Regions from separate parts of the Nocardia sp. NPDC060255 genome, predicted to be linked through region 2. Evidence: riboswitches for the same ligand, from Rfam matches in the RefSeq annotation. Region 2 holds a riboswitch; each other region holds the start of a gene.
What was found. A riboswitch is a leader RNA that binds a small molecule or an ion and turns the genes downstream of it on or off. The one in region 2 is predicted to bind S-adenosylmethionine.
Positions count from the first base shown of each region.

Region 1: it holds a riboswitch for S-adenosylmethionine, as region 2 does, so the genes downstream of both, ACFWF1_RS05120 (aminotransferase class V-fold PLP-dependent enzyme) here and ACFWF1_RS27905 (amino acid ABC transporter permease) in region 2, are expected to answer to the same signal.
Region 3: it holds a riboswitch for S-adenosylmethionine, as region 2 does, so the genes downstream of both, ACFWF1_RS00570 (rhodanese-like domain-containing protein) here and ACFWF1_RS27905 (amino acid ABC transporter permease) in region 2, are expected to answer to the same signal.
Region 4: it holds a riboswitch for S-adenosylmethionine, as region 2 does, so the genes downstream of both, ACFWF1_RS23510 (bifunctional o-acetylhomoserine/o-acetylserine sulfhydrylase) here and ACFWF1_RS27905 (amino acid ABC transporter permease) in region 2, are expected to answer to the same signal.

Region 1 is NZ_JBHXAU010000001.1:1,109,992-1,113,192, forward strand. It holds gene ACFWF1_RS05110 (Pls/PosA family non-ribosomal peptide synthetase) at 1-740, opposite strand, end outside; gene ACFWF1_RS05115 (LysE family translocator) at 1,080-1,727, opposite strand; SAM riboswitch class IV at 1,874-1,987, shown strand; gene ACFWF1_RS05120 (aminotransferase class V-fold PLP-dependent enzyme) at 2,035-3,201, shown strand, end outside.
Region 2 is NZ_JBHXAU010000017.1:78,300-81,500, reverse strand. It holds gene ACFWF1_RS27910 (amino acid ABC transporter ATP-binding protein) at 1-398, opposite strand, end outside; gene ACFWF1_RS27905 (amino acid ABC transporter permease) at 395-1,438, opposite strand; SAM riboswitch class I at 1,696-1,790, opposite strand; gene ACFWF1_RS27900 (hypothetical protein) at 2,213-2,920, shown strand; gene ACFWF1_RS27895 (glycosyltransferase) at 2,928-3,201, opposite strand, start outside.
Region 3 is NZ_JBHXAU010000001.1:116,109-119,309, reverse strand. It holds gene ACFWF1_RS00580 (FAD-dependent oxidoreductase) at 1-621, opposite strand, end outside; gene ACFWF1_RS00575 (hypothetical protein) at 972-1,418, shown strand; SAM riboswitch class IV at 1,482-1,598, shown strand; gene ACFWF1_RS00570 (rhodanese-like domain-containing protein) at 1,613-2,029, shown strand; gene ACFWF1_RS00565 (O-succinylhomoserine sulfhydrylase) at 2,082-3,201, shown strand, end outside.
Region 4 is NZ_JBHXAU010000013.1:52,029-55,229, forward strand. It holds gene ACFWF1_RS23510 (bifunctional o-acetylhomoserine/o-acetylserine sulfhydrylase) at 1-1,254, opposite strand, end outside; SAM riboswitch class IV at 1,347-1,457, opposite strand; gene ACFWF1_RS23515 (TetR/AcrR family transcriptional regulator) at 1,509-2,219, opposite strand; gene ACFWF1_RS23520 (MFS transporter) at 2,353-3,201, shown strand, end outside.

The sequences.
Region 1 (3,201 bases), on a different contig from region 2:
CACGGGCCGAGATCGGCGCCGGTGCGGACCAGGTCGCGCGGAGCGGGCACCAGGCAGGCGCCGTTGCGCCAGGCCAGCCACATTTCCTCACAGGAGGCGTCGAAGGCGACGGAGAGTCCGGCGAGCACACGGTCGCCGGGGCCGATCGGGGCGTCCGGCAGGAAGAGCCGGGCCTCGGCGTCCACGAACGCGGCGGCGTTGCGATGGGTCACCGCAACACCTTTCGGCGTTCCGGTGGAGCCGGAGGTGAAGATGATCCAGGCGTCGTCGGCGGGGGTCGGCAGGGTGCTCGTGCTCGCGTCGGCCGGCTGGTCCGCCGTGGCCCGGATGCCCGCCGGTGTCGTCTCGATGCCCGCGGCCGTGACGATCGCGGTGACCTGCGCCTCGCCGAAGACCAGCTGGGCCCGTTCGTCCGGGTCGTCGGCGTCGACCGGCACATAGGCGGCGCCCGCGTACAGGACGGCGAGGATGGTCAGGTAGAGCTCCCCGGAGCCCGACGGCATCCGCACGCCGACCCGGTCGCCCGGCCGCACGCCCGCGGTGGCGAGCCGGGCCATGGTCTTCTCGATCTCGACGACGAGCTCGAGGTAGCTGAGCACCACCTGGCCGTCATCGATGGCGGGTGCGTCGGGATGGGTCAGCGCGGTCGCGGTCAGGATGTCGACGAGGGTCCGGGCCGGTGGCGTGTGCGCGGTCCGAAGTAGTGGGTCCACCGTCACATCAACCTGTGGTTGGAGCATGACGCCCTGCCCACCTCCCATTCGACCTGCCTCGCACTTCCCTGGTGTTGTTTGTGTCATAGCTGGGTTACCAGTGGGCAAACACCACGGTGACCAGTTGTCCACGGTACTCGGGGTTGTCGACGTTTGTTGTTCACCGGCGCGGTTGCCCGTCTCGGGACTGTGGGCGGGGTTGTTGCAGGTCGTGGCGATTTCTCCCGGACACGCCGAAGCAACGCCTGGTCGGCGGGTTACCCGGCGGGTTCGCTGGATGATCGCTGCGCCGACCTGCTTATTCCGGTGTGATTCCCCACATGAGCCCGGTGATCTTGCAGCTCAGGGCGTTTCGCGCAGCATCGATCAGGCCGCGGAGGCGGCGGTGCCGACACCGAGGGTGGCCAGGATGGCGGCGCTCACCTGTTCGAGCCGATCCCGGAGCTTCGGGCGGCGCAGCAGCGCGACCGCGCGGGAGGCGGCCAGGGCCAGGAGCACCATCGCTACCGCGGCAATGCTCGATTCGACGGCGCCGAGGGCGAGGGTGTTGGCGAAGGTGACCTCGGTCAGGAACTGGGGCAGCACGGCGAGGTAGAACAGGCCGACTTTCGGGTTGAACATGCACGAGACGACGCCCGCGGTGAACGCCGAGCGAACCGACGCGCGGGTACCGCCGCCCGCTTGTGCGAGCCCCTCCGCGCCGGTGGCGTCCCGGCCCGCTCCGCGCTGCCGCCGCTGGTCGAGCAGCGCGCGAATACCCAAGTACACCAAGTAGATTCCGCCGATCAGCTTCAGCGCGCGATACGCGGTCGCCGACTGCTCCAGCAGCGTGGCGACACCGGCCGCGACCACCACCGCCCACAGGATCCCGCCCAGCGCCGACCCGATCGCGGCCGCGATGCCCGGTCGGGCGTCTACCAGCGAGAACCGCAGCACGAGAAACGAATCCGGGCCCGGCGTCAGCGCCAGCAGCACGCACAGACCGACGAAGCTGAACAGCAGCGAAAGTGACACCTCATGATGTGACCGCAAAGTCGCCGCAGAAGCAATGGATTTCCACCGCTCCCGACGGAGGTGACCAGCGCGGGAGTTTTCCGGGCGAACACGCGGCGCCGCGGACCAGTTGACAGCGCCGGGGGATGTCTGCCAATCTCGGTTCAGGTCATGAGTACCAGCGTTCAGCCCCGGCTTGCTGGTCGGCAACCCTCCTCCGCGGTGGGGTGCTCCGGGTGACGACCGGGCTGACACCCGACCGGGTGCGGCAAGCGCGGACTCGACGAATCACCTGATTGCGGGTCCCAGAGCCGACGGGATTTTCGTGATGACTGCTGTGGCGACCCAGAACTGTGCCCCCCTCGCCCGGGTTTCCGGTGACGACCTCCAGGTGCCGCTCGTCCAAGGCGGGACGACCACCTACGCCAACTTCGACTACGCGGCGAGCGCACCCGCATTGGCCCAGGTCACCGACCGGATCCAGCAGCTGCTGCCGTTCTACGCGAGCGTGCACCGCGGCGCGGGCTACGCCTCGCGGATCTCCACCGAATGCTACGAGGCCGCCCGCGGTTCGGTGACCCGCTTCCTCGACGCGACCGACGACCAGGTAGTGGTGTTCACCCGCAACACCACCGACTCGCTGAACCTGCTCGCGTCCTGCGTGCCCGGCGACACCGTGGTGCTCGACATCGAGCATCACGCCAACTTCCTGCCGTGGACCACGCGCGGCCGCCGCGTCGTGCAGGCCGCGGCCACCGTCGAGGAGACCATCGGGCGGCTGGTCGCCGAGCTGTGTAGCAAGCCCGCCGCGCTGCTCGCGGTCACCGGCGCCTCCAACGTCACCGGCGAGGTGCTGCCGCTGGAGCGCCTGGCCACCATCGCCCACCAGTGCGGCGCCCGCATCCTCGTCGACGCCGCCCAGCTCGCGCCGCACCGGCGAATCAGCCTGCGCGACACCGGCATCGACTACCTCGCGTTCTCCGGCCACAAGCTGTACGCGCCGTTCGGCGCGGGCGTGCTGGTCGGCCGCCGCGACTGGCTCGACAACGCCGAGCCGTACCTGGCCGGCGGCGGCGCGGTCCGCGAGGTCACCACCACCGGCGCCGAATGGGCGCCCGCCCCGCAGCGGCACGAGGGCGGTTCGCCCAACGTGCTCGGCGCCGCCGCGCTCGCCGCCGCCTGCGACGCGCTCTGTGCGATCGACGCCGACGCGCTCGCCGCGCACGAACACCGGCTCGCCGACCGGCTGCGCGACGGACTCGCCGCCATTCCCGGCGTCAACCTGCTGCGCATCTGGACCGACGCCCCCGACGCCGTCGGCATCGTCGCCTTCACCCTGGACGGATTCGTCCCCGGCCATGTCGCCGCCTACCTGTCCGCCGAACACGGCATCGGCGTCCGCGACGGCCGCTTCTGCGCCCACCCGCTGCTGGCCCGCCTCGACCTCGACGGCGCGCTCCGCGCCAGCATCGGCCTGGGTACCACCCTCGCCGAC
Region 2 (3,201 bases):
CGCGCCTCGGCCTCGACCTCTTTGCGGTCCCGGCGTTGCGCGGAAAGCGGTGCGATGGTGACGTTGTCGAGCACGGTCAGATGCGGGAACAGGTTGAACTGCTGGAAGACGAACCCGATGCGCGAGCGCTGTTTGCGCACCTCGCGGTCGGGCAGCGCGTGCAAGGTGTTGCGGCGCAGCCGATATCCGATCAGCTCGCCGTCGATGTGCACGGTGCCCGCGTCCAGCGACTCCAGGTGGTTGACCACCCGGAGCAGCGTGGACTTGCCGGAACCGGACGGGCCGATCACCGTGACCACCTCGCCGGAGCGCACGGTCAGGTCGACGCCGCGCAGCACTTCGTGCGCGCCATAGGCTTTACGGACGCCGCGGACTTCGACGGCGAGTGCGGTGGTCATCGGGTCGCTCCTCGCGGTGCGGTGGAACCGGATTCGGCGATCTCGCGCAGCTTCTGCCAGGCTCGCTGGGCCGGTGACGGCGGTGGCGTGCGCTGGGTGCCCTTGGCGTAGTGACGCTCGATGTAGTACTGCGCCACCGAGAGAACGGTGGTGAGCACGATGTACCAGGCGGTGGCGACCAGCAGCAGCGGCACCACCCGGCCGTTGCGGCCGTAGATCACCTGGACCTGGTAGAACAGCTCGGCGATCGCCATCACCGACACGATCGAGGTGCCCTTGAACAGGCTGATCACCTCGTTGGTCGCATTGGGCAGGATCGAGCGCATGGCCTGCGGTACCACGATGGAGCGGAACTGGCGCACCTTCGGAATGCCCAGCGCGGCAGCGGCTTCCAGCTGACCGGCGTCGACGGAGATGATGCCCGCGCGGATGATCTCGGCCGAGTACGCCGCCTGATGCAGCGCGAGCCCGATCACCGCCGCGGTGAATCCGCTGATCACGCCGTTCACCTCGAAGGTGAAAAAGGAAGGACCGAAAGGGATTCCGATCGACAGCGTGTTGTAGAGGTAGGCGATGTTGAACCAGAACAGCAGCTGCACGATGAGCGGAATCGACCGGAACGCCCAGATGTAGCTCCACGAGATCACCCGGAGCACCGGATTGTTCGACAGCCGCGCGATGGCCAGCGCGGTGCCGAGCAGGAAGCCGAGCGCGGTGCCCCAGGCGGTGAGCTCCAGCGTCACCTTCAGCGAGGCCAGCACGGACTTCGCGGTGATGTACTTCGCGAAAGTCGGCCAATCCCAGCCGGGATTGGTGACCAAGCCGTGGATGAACTGGGCGAGCAGGATGAGCGCGACGGCGCTGATCACCCAGCGCCACGGATGCCAGGTCTTGGCGACGGTCGGCGCGGAATCGCCTGAGCTGGTGGCGGATCCGTCCGGCACCAGATCGAGCGCGACGGTTGCGCGAGTGTCGGTAGCGACCGGATCGCCGTCGGTAGTGCTGGGGGCGGCGGCGTCGGGTGCGGTGGACGCGGTCATGACTGCACCTGGCCGGCGCTCGGCTCCGTCATGACTGCAGCTGGTGTTCGCTCGCTGCGCTCACTCATGGTCGGGGTCCTTCGGAAGAACGAACGAGACCGCGCCACCTCGGGCCGCGGTCACATCACCCGGCCAGCGACGGGTGCAACAGACTGGCTGCGGGTCAGCCCCGACAGCTCGCAGACGTCACTTTGCATTGGTCGATATGTCGGCGGCCCCAACGGGCGCCTCGGACAGCGGAGATGATCACTTCGGTTCCTCCATCGGTCCCGGCGGAAGCACCCGCACCCGGTGAGCCGGGGGGTTGCTGCGACGTCGACGAGCCAGGTCTCTCGGTCGCTCTGGATGGTTGTCGCCGATCCGGACACCGGATGATGTCAGGGTCGAGCCGAATTATCATGCCCAGCAGGGGAACCCTTAGACAAGGGAAGCAATCACGGTGAGCGTAGATCTTGCCTCGGCTCGATTCGCCGGGTATTTCCGATAGCCGGACATGCGCTGGCTCAGCCTGATTGCGGACGGCCTGTCGGGTGTCGGCTTTCGTGGTGCGGGCGCTCACATACCGGGGCGGCTCCGCCGGGAAGCAGCATACGGCTTAGCGCAAGCCTCGATGTGCGGACCCCGCGAACTCGTCTTGCGAAACCCGGGGACGAGGGGGCGCCGCCGCCCATCGAAGACACGCCGAGAGCTTGCCGCAGGCAATATAGCCAGTTCACAGCGTTTGCCGGAGTACCGTCAGCCTTCGATTCGCGTCGACGATGAGAAGAGGTCGCCATGGCCGTACCGCGCCGTCTGACCATGCTGTCCGCTGCCGCGACCTGCGCGCTGGCGCTCGCCGCCCCCACCGCGGGCGCGACGCCGACGCCGTCTGCAACGGCCCCCGTCCCGCCCGGTCCCACCCAGACCGGAACCGTCGCGCCCGGCGACCTGTTCGGCGTCTACAACACCGCGATCGACGGCCTGCGCGCCTTCGGCATGCAGCCGTTTCTCTACCCGACCGCGGCCGCGTACTGCCTCAACGGCAACTCCCTCGGTCTCGCCCCGGCCGTGGCCGGCGCGGTGCCGGGCCCATGGCCCAAGACCTCGGTCACCATCCCCGGACTCGACCTGTCCGCCGTCAAGGCCGGACAGACCATGTTCACCTTCGTCCCCTACGGCCTGAACCAGGACGGACCGGACACCACCGGCATGCAGGTGGCCTGGCTGAACGTGACCAGCGGCCGCGGCGGCCTCGCCTCGATGGGCCCGCTGTCCACCATCCTGCGCGCGATGATCCCCGCCGAAGTCCCGATCGCCCTGCGGCCCATCGCCGAACGCGCCATCCAGGACTTCTTCTTCGCCGCCCTCCCGATGGGTGGCGTGCGCGCCGTGCCCGTCGACACCGGGCAGGGCACGGTGCTCGCCGCGGTCTTCGGGACCGTCGAGAACGGCGGCAAGTCCTGCTTCTTCCTGCCGACGGTGGGGATCACCGAGGTTCCGTAGGAAGGCGTTATGTGTTGAGCGCGCGACTTTTCCAGCGCAGCGCGCCGCGTCGGCGGGCGCGCTGGGAGCGTGCCCACAGCAGTAGGTAGGCGAGCACCGAGAACGGGTGGGCCAGGGCCGCAAGGACATCGGCGGGGGAGAGCGGTCCGCTGGTTTCGGTGGAGCGGGCCAGCAGCCTGCCGGTGACGGCCGCCGCGTAGCCGACGGCACCGGCGCGGCGGACGGCCCCACGACCGCCTACCGCCGCCCAGGGCGGGATCCAATAGGCCAGGGCGGCAAGC
Region 3 (3,201 bases), on a different contig from region 2:
CTTGGCCTGGGCCGGGCCGCGGCGGCCGAACACGTGCACCTCGAGCGCCTTGTTGGCCTTGAGGCCCGCGTAGACGTTCGGCGGGATCTCGGTCGGCAGCAGTTCGTCGCCGGTCTTGGCCAGCACCCGGGCCACGTCGAGCGCGACGTTGCCGACGCCGAGCACGGCGACCTTTTCGGCGTCCAGCGGCCAGGTGCGCGGTACGTCCGGGTGGCCGTCGTACCAGGACACGAAGTCGGCCGCGCCGTAGGAGCCGTCCAGGCCGATGCCGGGGATGCCGAGCGCGCGGTCGGCGTTGGCGCCGGTGGAGAAGATGACCGCGTCATAGAAGGTGCGCAGGTCGTCGAGGGTGATGTCGGTGCCGTAGTCGATGTTGCCGAGCAGGCGCACCTGCGGCTTGTCCAGGACCTTGTGCAGGGCGGTGATGATGCCCTTGATGCGCGGATGGTCCGGCGCGACGCCGTAGCGGATCAGCCCGAACGGCGCGGGCATGCGCTCGAACAGGTCGATGCTGACCTCGGCATCGGACTTCATCAGCGCGTCGGCGGCATAAATCCCGGCCGGTCCGGCGCCCACGATGGCGATGCGGAGCGGGCGGTTAGCTGCACTCTGTTCGGTCATCTTTTACGCGCACCCTTTTGGTCGAGAACAAATTAACGGCGTCTTCCTTAGCCTAGGCTAAGTTACGCGCTGGCTGGTTGCACCTGGCGGCGCGGACACTGGAGTTGTCGGCTCGTGGCCACTCCAGCCGCGGCTATGACAGCAGGCCGCAGTCTCGCGATTCTATCGGTGGTTGGTGGGGCGGCCCTCGGCGGTGCGTGAACTGAATGGATGCCATCGACGCGTGCTATTCGGGTTACCCGATCTCGCGACGTTGATTCCCCGCGCGGCGCAACGGCCTTCGTCATCGACGGTCACCCGGGTCGGGGGTGCGCATCGGATATCCCTGCCGACCAGGGATCATCGTGGGCATGAGCGATCAGCAGTCACCCGCGGAGGACGAAGTCATCACGGTCGATCAGACCGACAAGCGTTCCGTGGCGCCGTTCGTCGCCGCGGCCGTCCTCGCGGTCATCGTGCTCGGCGCGATCATCATCGGCGGGGTCGTGTCGCCCGCTGAGAAAAATGTCACAGAATCGGACCGGATCGCCGCCGCCGTGCGCAACTTCGTCGAAGGGTCGAACACCACCGATCTGGTGCCCCCACCAGGCACGGGCTGCCAGGGCTTCGACCCGAAACGCTCCCCACTCGCCGGGCGTTCCGGCGGCGGAAAGACCGTGGAAATCACGAAACTCGACGATCCGAAGATGGACGGCGATCGGGCGAAGGCGACGGTCACCACCAAGGTCGACGGCACCGAGGCGACCGCGACCTGGAATCTGACCAGATCCGGTGACAAATGGTTGGTCTGTAATTGAGCATTCTCATACCGTGAGCAGCCATTTGACAGGGCGGCCCTAGTCCAGGCAATCTCAGCAGAAGGTCATGAGAACCAGTGCTAAGCCCCGGCAATACTGGTCGGCAACCCTCCTCCGCGGTGGGGTGCTCCGGGTGACGACCTGGCCGCGCGTCAAACCCGAGCGCGGCAAGTGCGGATTCTAGGAGGGTCCAGATGAGTTATGCCGGTGACATCACCCCGCAGCAGGCTTGGGATCTGTTGCGAGACAACCCCGAAGCCGTCTTGGTCGACGTGCGCACCGAGGCCGAGTGGAAGTTCGTCGGCGTGCCCGACACCAGTTCGATCGAGCGCCCGACGGTGCTGATCGAGTGGGTCGACTCGACCGGCACGCGCAACGGCGAGTTCACCGAGCAGCTGGTCACGGCGCTCGACGGGCACAACCCGGAAGCGCCGGTGATCTTCCTGTGCCGTTCGGGGCAGCGCTCGATCGGCGCGGCGATCGCCTCGACACAGGCCGGGTTCGGTACCTCGTACAACGTGCTCGAGGGCTTCGAAGGGCCGGTCGGCGCGGACGGACATCGCGGCGGCACCGGCTGGCGTGCCCTCGGTTTGCCTTGGCGGCAGTCATGAGCCTTTGCTGTTCGGCTGACATGTTCTCGCGGAGCTCTGGCGGGAGGCGGTCGTGATCACCGGTGGTGCGTTCGATAAGCCGCTGCCCGAGGGCGTCGGCCCCGCGACTCTCGGTGTGCGAGGCGGGTTGCGGCGCTCCGGTTTCGAGGAAACCTCCGAGGCGCTGTACCTGACCTCCGGTTTCGTCTACGAGAGCGCGGAGGCCGCCGAGGCCGCGTTCACCGGTGACGTGGAGCATTTCGTCTACTCCCGCTACGGCAACCCGACGGTGGCCATGTTCGAGGAGCGGATGCGACTGCTCGACGGCGCCGAGGCGTGCTTCGCGACCGCGAGCGGAATGTCCGCGGTCTTCACCGCGTTGGGCGCGCTGCTCGGTGCCGGTGATCGACTTGTCGCCGCGCGCAGCCTGTTCGGGTCCTGCTTCGTGGTGTGCAACGAGATCCTGCCGCGCTGGGGCATCGAGACCGTCTTCGTCGACGGCGAGGATCTGGACCAGTGGGAACAGGCACTGTCCGTGCCCACCCAGGCCGTGTTCTTCGAGACGCCCGCCAACCCCATGCAGACCCTCGTCGACGTGCGCCGGGTCACCGAACTCGCGCACGCCGCGGGCGCGAAGGTGGTGCTGGACAACGTCTTCGCCACCCCGCTGCTGCAGCGTGGTTTCGAACTCGGTGCCGACGTGGTCGTCTACTCCGGCACCAAGCACATCGACGGCCAAGGCCGGGTACTCGGTGGCGCCATCCTCGGCGCGAAGGACTACATCGACGGCCCGGTGAAAACCCTGATGCGCCATACCGGCCCGGCACTGAGCCCGTTCAACGCGTGGACGCTGCTCAAGGGTTTGGAGACAATGCCACTGCGCGTTCGCCATTCGACCGAATCCGCCTTGCGCATCGCCAACTTCCTGGAGACCAGCAAGTCGGTCAGCTGGGTGAAATACCCCTTCCTGGAATCACATCCGCAGCACGACCTGGCCACCAGCCAGATGAGCGCAGGCGGCACCGTGGTCACCTTCGAACTGAACGCCCCGGCCCACGAAGCCAAGAAGCGCGCTTTCGAAGTCCTCAACCGCCTGCGCATCATCGACATCTCCAACAACCTCGGCGACGCCAAATCCCTCATCACCCACCCCGCCACCACAACTCACCGCGCCATGGGCCCCGAAGGCCGAG
Region 4 (3,201 bases), on a different contig from region 2:
ACCCGGAGTGACGCCTGCGAGCAGTTGCTCGTCGGGCGTCAGCTGCGAATGTGTGGTCGACGCGGGGTGAATCACGAGAGAGCGCACATCTCCGATGTTAGCCACATGGCTGTGCAGGGCTAATCCGTCCACGAACTTCTTGCCCGCATCGACACCACCGCGCAGCTCGAAGGCGACGATCGCGCCGGGCCCCTTCGGTGCCAGCTGCTGCGCGCGCTCGTACCAGGGCGAGGTCGGCAGGCCCGCGTAGATGACCTTGGTGACGTCCGGGTGGGTGCTCAGGAATTCGGCCACCGCCTTGGCGTTGGCGACGTGCCGCTCGACCCGCAGGCTCAGCGTCTCGATGCCCTGGCTGATCAGGAACGCGTTGAACGGCGAGATCGCCGAGCCGAGGTCGCGCAGCAGCTGCACGCGGGCCTTGAGTGCGAAGGCGGGCGCACCGAGGTCGGCGAACACCGCACCGTGGTAGCTGGGGTCCGGGGTGGTGAAGCCGGGGAAGCGCGGCTGTCCCTGCGCGTCGGTCACCGTCCAGTCGAAATTGCCGCCGTCGACGAGCACGCCGGCCACCGCCGAGCCGTGCCCGCCGAGGTACTTGGTCGCCGAGTGCACGACGATGTCGGCGCCGTGCGCCAGCGGCTGGATCAGGTACGGGGTCGCCACCGTGTTGTCCACGATCAGCGGCAGCCCGGCCTCGTGCGCGATGGCGGCGATACCGGGGATGTCGAAGATGGCGCTGCTCGGGTTGGCGATGGTCTCGCCGTAGAACGCCTTGGTGTTCGGCCGGATCGCGGCCCGCCACTGGTCCAGGTCGTCGGGATCGTCGACGAAGGACACCTCGATGCCGAGCTTGGGCAGCGAGTAGTGGAAGAGGTTGTAGGTGCCGCCGTAGAGGTGCGGGCTGGACACGATGTGGTCGCCCGAGGACGCCAGGTTCAGGATCGCGAACGTCTCCGCGGCCTGGCCAGAGGCCAGCAGCAGCGCGGCGACACCGCCTTCGAGCGCGGCGACGCGCTGCTCGACGACATCCTGGGTGGGGTTCATGATCCGGGTGTAGATGTTGCCCGGCTCGGCGAGCCCGAACAGCGCGGCGGCGTGATCGGTGTCGCGGAAGGCGTACGAGGTGGTCTGGTAGATCGGCAGGGCCCGGGCACCGGTGGTGCTGTCCGGTGCCTGTCCCGCGTGCACCTGCTTGGTCTCGAAGGACCACTGCGCGGTGGGATCGATATCGGCCGCGGGCACGGTGGAATCACTCATGAGCTTTGCTCCAAAGGAAAAGGTTGTTCGCCAGAACTACGGGGTTATCGGGATTTGGGCGAAGGACAACAACACATTTCGGGAACCTCCTGAAAGCGCGCTTGCTCTCGACCTTCGAGAGCCCGGTCATCACCCGGAGCACCCCACCGCTGCTGGAGGGTTGCCGTCCAGCAAGCCGGGGCTTCGCGCTGGCACTCATGACCTGAAGGCATCATAACCGGACGTCGCGCGACGGTTGAAACCTATGCGCGAACTCAGTCGGAAGCGCTGGTCCGCGCGCCGCCGCAGACCCGGAGGAACTCATCGAAGGCCGCGCAGAACGAGTTCCGGCCCGCCGTCGCGGCCTCGTACAGATCGTCGTAGTCGAACATGCTCTCGCCGCACTCCATGGCGAGGTGGTTGATGAGCTGCCAGGAGCCGAGGATCAGCCGCACCGGGAGCGCGCACGGCGTGGTGGCGAGCCGGTCGGCGACCACCGCGGCGATGGCGATGTTCTTCTTGTCGGCGTGCTCGAGGCTGCGCGCGCTGACCGCAGGACTGCTGCGCACGATCCGCTGCATCTGCTGGAATTGCCGGAACGAGATCGGCCCGCCGCCCGGTTCGCTGACGGCTCGGTCGATCACCTGCAGGAACGCCGAGCGCAGCGATTCCAGTTCGTTGTCGGTGACCGGAAGCCTGCGCAGCGTCTCCGCCACGGCCTGGCCGAAGTCCTGCACCGGCCCGAGGACGATGTCCTCTTTGCTGTCGAAGTACCGGTTGATCGTGCGCGGCGAGACATCCGCGGCGTTGGCGATCTGCTCGACCGTCGTCGCGTCGAAACCCTGTGTGTCGCACAGGTTCAGCCCGACCTCGATGATTCGCAACCGGGTCTGCTGCTTCTTGCGTTCGCGCAGGCCGGGATGCGCGGCGCCCGCAGGAGTTTCGGCTGCGGCACTCGCGCCCGTCGGCGTCGGTGACTCGAGCATGTGCCCACCTTATCGCAACCCAGTGTTTTCGTGTCCGTAACCGTCAAATGTCGTAGCGCGACATTTTTCTCTTGACGCCAAATGTCGTCTGATGACAGGATAGCCAAGCACTTCCTACGAAGAGGAGACGACGGTGACCGAGACTGCGACAGCAGTAGAAGTTCCGGTAAAACAAGGCAGCTCGGCCCGCTGGTTCGCCCTCGGCGTGATCGCATTGGCCCAGCTCATGGTGGTTCTGGACGCCACCATCGTGACCATCTCGCTGCCCTTCGCCCAGGCTGATCTCGGCATCAGCGACGGCAACAAGCAGTGGATGCTCACCGCTTACACGCTGATCTTCGGCGGCTTGCTACTGCTCGGCGGCCGGCTGGCCGACTACCTGGGCCGGCGCCGGATGTTCATCATCGGCCTGGTCGGCTTCGCCGCCGCGTCGGCACTTGCCGGTCTCGCGCAGAACGGCGCGGAGATGTTCGCCGGGCGCGCGTTGCAAGGCGCGTTCGCGGCCTTGCTCGCGCCCGCGGCGTTGTCGCTGCTGTCGGTGACCTTCACCGAGGCGCGTGAGCGGGCCACCGCATTCGGCGTGTTCGCCGGCATCTCGGCCGGTGGCGCCGCGCTGGGCCTGATCGCGGGTGGCGCGCTCACCGAGTACGCCTCGTGGCGCTGGTGCCTGCTGGTGAATACCCCGATCGCATTGCTCGCCCTGGTCGGCGCGCTGGCATGGGTGGTCAAGGACGTGCCCGCGCCACGGACCGGCGGCTACGACGTGCCCGGCGCGGTCACCGTGACGCTCGGCCTGATCGCGATCGTGTACGGCTTCAGCCGCGCCGCCGAGGACGGCTGGCTGGCAGGCAGCACCCTCGGCCTGCTCATCGCGGGTGCCGCGCTGCTGATCGCCTTCGTCGTGATCGAACGGCGCTCGGCCAATCCGCTACTGCCGCTGCATATTCCGGGCGAGATCAACCGAGGCGGCGCGTTCCTGGCC